2 regions of the Mycobacterium sp. IDUB_28 genome follow, and region 1 is predicted to be linked to the other one. Evidence: riboswitches for the same ligand, from Rfam matches in the RefSeq annotation. Region 1 holds a riboswitch; the other holds the start of a gene.
What was found. Region 1 has a riboswitch for magnesium ahead of ACZYZ9_RS06685 (PPE family protein). Riboswitches for the same ligand answer to the same signal wherever they lie in the genome.
Positions count from the first base shown of each region.

Region 2: it holds a riboswitch for magnesium, as region 1 does, so the genes downstream of both, ACZYZ9_RS05230 (Rv1535 family protein) here and ACZYZ9_RS06685 (PPE family protein) in region 1, are expected to answer to the same signal.

Region 1 is NZ_JBVAXK010000002.1:625,305-628,510, reverse strand. It holds gene ACZYZ9_RS06685 (PPE family protein) at 373-1,560, opposite strand; M-box (ykoK) riboswitch at 1,877-2,050, opposite strand; gene ACZYZ9_RS06680 (PPE family protein) at 2,160-3,206, opposite strand, start outside.
Region 2 is NZ_JBVAXK010000002.1:275,521-278,726, forward strand. It holds gene ACZYZ9_RS05225 (nitronate monooxygenase) at 1-488, shown strand, start outside; M-box (ykoK) riboswitch at 820-989, shown strand; gene ACZYZ9_RS05230 (Rv1535 family protein) at 1,249-1,470, shown strand; gene ileS (isoleucine--tRNA ligase) at 1,777-3,206, shown strand, end outside.

The DNA of each region.
Region 1 (3,206 bases):
CAACGGCGTAGCCATGCACAATAGGTTGACAAGTTATCATCTGAATATTTCAAAACAATGGCGCCTGGCATTGTGAATACCGTCGGCGAACTTTGCAATTCAATGAAATGAATGCGCGAAGCAGCAGCATGTGCGCCGCCCGCGAAAGCAGTGGGTCAGGTCGAGTCGACGAAGCTCGACCGTCTTCGGCGGTGGGGCCCGGCGGCACCGCCGGTCCGACCCGGGGACACCGCCCGGCAGGCTCTCTCTGACTCGAGGAAAAACGTACGCATCACGAGGGCACACGGTACGTCCTGATGCCTGCTACCCGGCTGTCTCGTACCTGACGGTTCGCTGAGAGCGCTGTTTTGCCTGGTTAGGTGGCTGTGCGTGCTATCCGGCCGCGGGCGAGCGGGCCACGACCGTGGGGCGGAACCCGTATTGCGGGACAGCCCGGCCGAAGGGTTGACCCGCGAGGTTGCCCAGCGGCACCCCCGGCATACCGGGCGTGCCGGACGGCGGCGGCGCGACCATCGGGGTGCCACCGAGCGCGGAGTGCAGGGCGCCGGGCGGTGGGGTGGCCGCAGCCCAGGCCGGGGGCACGGACAGTTTGCCGACCACGCCGGAACTGCCCGACCCGAGGGCGGTGAGACCGCGCGTTTCCAGCGGCACGGCGCCCCCGCCCGCGCTCGGTACCAGCACCTGCGCGGCGTCGGCCACGTCGGTCATCGCTGCGCTGCCGAACAAGCTGGAGAGGGTTCCTATCGTGGCGCCCGGGGTGAACAAACCGGTGGAGGTGATCGTGTTCCACACGTTCGCGTTGGGGCCCCATGCGGCCATGAACTCCGACCAGCTCGACGTCCCGGAACCGGTGAGCGCGGTGGTCGCGAGGTCGGCCAGGCCGCTGCCGCCGTCGGCACCGGAAAGCCCCTGCAGTGCGCTCGGCACGGCGGACATCAGCTGCGACAGAGCGCTGTGCTGGCCGAGAGCGGACGTGTCGGCCGCCTGACTGACCGCGGCCGCCTGGGCCGTGAGACCGCTGGGGCTGGTGATCTGCTGCGGCGCGACGAACTGGTCCAGGTCGGTGGCTGCCGCCGAGGCGCCGGCGTAGCCGTACATCGCGGCGGCATCCTGGGCCCACATCTCCAGGTACGCGGCTTCGGTCGCCGCGATCGCCGGGGTGTTCTGGCCCAGGATGTTCGTCGCAACCAGTGCGGCCAACTGGGTGCGGTTGGCCGCGACGAGTGGCGGTGGCACTGTCGCGGCGAATGCCGTCGCGTAGGCGGTCACCGCGGCCTCGGCCTGCGCCCCGGTCTGCTCGGCCTGCACGGCGGTGGCGTTGAGCCACACCACGTACGGCGTGGCGGCGGCAGCCATCGAGGCCGCCGCGGGCCCGAACCATTCGTCACCGGCCAGCGCGGACAGCACAGCTTCGTAGGTCAGCGCGGTGGCGCGCAGCTCGGCGGCCAACCCGTTCCATGCCGAAGCTGCAGCCAGCATCGGCGCGGCACCGGCGCCGGCGTACATGCGCGCGGAGTTGACTTCGGGTGGCAGAGCGGCAAAGTCCAGTGCGGCGGTCATCGGTGGTCCCCCTTGAGTTCACCCCTGCTGGGGCACGAAACCCGGGTCGCCAAGAACGCAATTCCACGCCTTTTTCCGCGCGCAATTAATACGCGCTTCGCGATATCAGCGAGCGCCGTTTGCGGCTATCAGAAATGCGATTCAGGCGGCGATGCCGGTGCCCGGGTCGGATCGAAACGAAATGGTCGTCGATTTCGAATACGGACTATCGTCGGGACTCATTCCGCTCTCACCTCCTCAGGGCCGTGGCATGCGGGGATGCCGGGTGCACGACGCATGGGATGAGAGTCCAGCGGGCACGACGGCCCACCAGATCACAGCACCCCTCTCGACAGAGCTTCGGCACCACACGGCGTATCCAGCAGTAATGCTGGAAGCCACTTGGGCTCAACCCTTAAGCCGGGAAGAGCTGTCCTGACCCTGGGCGTCTTTCGACGTTCGAGGTCAGTGGCCTGTGTCCGTGCAGACGCCTCACCTAGCGAGGTGCATGCAGTGGCAATAATGGCACTCGCGACGACCAGAGTCAACTCAGACGTCCCGTCGAATTCGAATTCCGATATTCGAAAGGCGGGAATTGCCGGGACTTTCTTTGGGCGGCGTTATCCCGCAGCCACCGGTCGCGGCATGATTGTCAATCGGGAACCGTAGCGGGGGCCGTTGCCCCAACTCCGTGCGCACGCGTTGGCGGCAGGCAGTGCGGGCATCCCGGGTGCGCCCGCGGCGGATGCCGGAACGGCCGCCGTGCTGCCCGCGCCGGGTACTGCGCCGAACGGCTTCGCTACATCGACGGCGGCCGCCCAGCTCGGCGGAACAGACAGGCGGCCCACCAGGGACGCCTGAGTGCTGCCGGCGGCGACTCCCCCCACGCCGGACGGCGCGGTCGTTGCCGTCATCGCGGCGGCCTCGGCCGAACCGGCGCCGGCGATCTCTGGCTCCGCCCCTTCGACCACCCCGTTGACGTCGGCGACGGCATCGGTCACCGTGGGCACGATCAGTGCCGGCGCCGTATATCCGGCGGAGACGACGCCGTTGAACAGGGAAGAGTTCAAGAAGACCCCGACGGCGTTGCCGTCGTTGCCATCCAGGAAGTTCAGGACATCGACGAGCAGACCTGTCTGCGGAAGTGCGTCAAACGGAGAGGCCGCCGCCGGCGCGGCGAGATCCTGCAGGGTGGCCGGTACCGATGCCATCGCCCGCGCGACCGCGGCGGCTTGGTGGGCCGGACCGGACGGGTCGGCGGTCTGCGCCGGCTCGCCGAACTGTGTCAGCGCGGCAGCCTCAGCCGCGCTGGCGGCGTAGGTGTACATCGCCGTCGCGTCCTGAACCCACATCTCGGCGTACTCGGCTTCGGTGGCCGCAATCGCGGCGGTGTTGATACCCAGAAAGTTGGTGGCCACCAGCGCGAGCAGTCGTGCCCGGTTCGCGGCGACCACGGCGGGGGGAACCGTCATCGAGTACGCGGCCTCGAAGGCCGCCGCAGCTGCTGCGGCGTGACTGGCCGTCTCTTCGGCCTGCGCGCCGGTGCCGCGCAGCCAGTCCAGGAACGGAGCGACCGCGGTCATCATGGCGGTCGATGCCGGACCCAGCCAGCCGTCGTCGACCAATGTGGACAACACCGATTCGTACGCCGTCGCGGTCAACCGCAG
Region 2 (3,206 bases), 350 kb from region 1:
CGGTGGCGCCCACTCCGGTACTGGCCGCGGGTGGCATCGCCCGGGGCCGCCAGATCGCCGCGGCGCTGGCCTTGGGCGCCGAAGGCGTGTGGTGCGGATCGGTGTGGCTGACCACCGAGGAAGCTGAGACCGCGCCGGTGGTCAAGGACAAGTTCCTGGCCGCCACCTCCTCGGACACGGTGCGGTCGCGCTCGATGACCGGCAAGCCGGCGCGGATGCTGCGCACCGCCTGGACCGAGGAATGGGAGCGGCCCGACACCCCCGCGCCGCTGGGAATGCCACTGCAGACCGCCCTGGTCACCGATTCGCAGGTGCGGATCAATCAGGCCGCGACACATCCGGGCGCCAAGGCACGCGAGTTGGCGACCTACTTCGTCGGACAGGTGGTCGGTTCCCTGGACCGGGTGCGGCCCACCCGCGCGGTGGTGCTGGACATGGTCGAGGAGTACATCGACACCGTCGGGCGGCTGGAAAGCCTGGCCGACTGACCCCATCCTTGCCGCGAGCGTCCCTCGAATGCCGCTGATTGCGGGCGTTGAGCGCACATATGGGGTCGCTCGTGGCCTGACACGGGGCGCTCACCCGCTCAGCGCGAGCGTCCCCGAAATGCCGCAAAGTGCGGCCTCTGACCGCACATCTGAGGGCGCTCGCGCCCAACAGGGACCCGCACTGTGACATTGAACACGTCACAGTCGCCCCAGGTCAGGGCGCCTCAAGGCTGCGAGACAGCTGTGTGCCCGCATGGAGATGACATAAAGATCGCGAAACTGCGGGATGGCGCGTTGACCGGGCAGGGCCTGTGGTGCATTATCGGTCAGGCAAGCACCTCGTTAGGTGAGGCGGCTACACGAACATAGGCCACTGACCCCGAACGTCGAAAGACGCCCCGGGTCAGGACAGCTCTTCCCGGCTTAAGGGTTGAGCCCAGGTGGCTTCCGGTTTACCGGACACGTCGGGTAGTGCCAAAGCTCTGACGAGAGGGGTGCGGATATCCGGCGATGGTCGGATTCTGTTCTCCTTCGTGCACCCAGACAACATGTGTGTCGTGGCTGAGAGGAGGTGAGGGACGCATGAGTTCCAGTGGCAGTCCGGGTCGAGATCCGGATGTTTCGTCCCTGACCGGTCTTCGGCGCGACGTGTGCGGCTGAGTCGCTCACTTCCTCCGACCGGAACCGTTGCGGGACGGGACTTACCAAGATTCCTTTGAGGTCCACCTGTCAACGTTTGGTCAACCGCTAGGAGGCGATCATGACCGCTGCACTGTACGACGAAGTCACCACCCTCACCGCCGCACCACGGCTGCACGTTGTGCGCGACGTACCCGCGCCCACGAAGCCGGCCCGCCGCATCGAGGTCGCCGCCGCCGGCAACGACCCACTGGTCGACGGCGCCGCCCGCCTGCTCACCGTGCCGCTGCGGCACGTCTACGCCGCACTGTGGCGCATTGGTGTGCTCGAAGTCCAGGCGTGACGCATGGATATCGACCAACCGCGGACTCCGAGGGACTAGCCGACTGCAGGCGCGTCCTGCGGTGAGCCAGTCCCTCGGAGTCGTGCAGTTCCATTCGCCATTAGAATCCAATTGGCGTTGATCCGGCCATCACCGGGGAGCCTTCGGAAGAACAGCCGGTACGGCCCAGTAGAACCGAACGGGTGGGCCCGTCACAGCCCTCTTGAGCGGTCACGCGCCAGCGTGGCAAGCGGGGTGGTACCGCGGCGCTTGCGCACCAGCGCATCGTCGTCCCCGGCCAGAGGTGGCTAGAGGGAGACGACGTACGTGACCGATCGGGTTTATCCGAAACTCGCTGCCGGGGCGCCTGATTTTCCGGCCCTCGAACTCGAGGTGCTCGACTACTGGTTCCGCGACGACACCTTCCGTGCCAGCATCGCAAATCGGGACGGCGCAACCGAATACGTGTTCTACGACGGTCCGCCGTTCGCCAACGGTCTGCCGCACTACGGACACCTGCTGACCGGCTACGTCAAAGACATCGTGCCCCGCTACCGCACCATGCGCGGCGACAAGGTGGAGCGCCGATTCGGTTGGGACACCCACGGATTGCCCGCCGAGCTGGAGGTTGAGCGACAGCTGGGCATCACCGACAAGTCCCAGATCGACTCGATGGGGATCGCCGCGTTCAACGACGCCTGCCGCGCGTCGGTGCTGCGCTACACCGACGAGTGGCAGCAGTACGTCACCCGCCAGGCCCGCTGGGTCGACTTCGACAACGACTACAAGACACTGGACCTCAGCTACATGGAGTCGGTGATCTGGGCGTTCAAACAGCTGTGGGACAAAGGCCTGGCCTATGAAGGCTACCGGGTGCTGCCGTACTGCTGGCGCGACGAGACCCCGCTGTCCAACCACGAATTGCGGATGGACGACGACGTCTACCAGAGCCGGCAGGACCCGGCTCTGACGGTCGGGTTCCGCGTTCAGGGTGGCCCGCTGGACGGCACCTATCTGTTGATCTGGACGACGACGCCGTGGACGCTGCCTTCCAACCTCGCGGTAGCGGTGCACCCGGACGTGACATACGTGCATGTGCAGGCCGGCGAGCAACGCTACCTGCTGGCCGAGCCGCGGCTGTCCGCCTATGCGCGCGAACTGGGCGAGGAGCCCGAAGTGCTTGGGACACTGCGTGGCTCGGAGCTGCTCGGCACCCGCTATCTACCGCCGTTTGCCTATTTCCTGGACTCGCCCAACGCCTTTCAGGTCTTGCCGGCCGACTTCGTCACCACCGAGGACGGCACCGGTCTGGTGCACATGGCTCCGGCGTACGGCGAGGACGACATGGCGGTGGGGGATGCGGCCGGGATCAGGGCGGTCACCCCAGTCGACGCCAAAGGCCGATTCGATGCGACCGTGCCGGATTACCAGGGCCAGCACGTCTTTGCCGCCAACCCGCAGATCATCCGCGATCTGAAGAACCAGAGCGGGCCCGCTGCGGTGAATGGCGCGGTGCTGCTGCGGCACGAAACCTACGAGCACCCCTACCCGCACTGCTGGCGCTGCCGTAACCCGCTGATCTACCGCGCGGTGTCGTCGTGGTTCGTGCGGGTGACCCAGTTCCGGGACCGCATGGTCGAGCTGAATCAGCAGATCACCTGGTACCCCGAACACGTCAAGGACGGCCAGTTCGGCAAGTGGCTGCAGGGCGCGCGCGACTGGTCGATTTCCCGAAACCGCTACTGGGGCACCCCGAT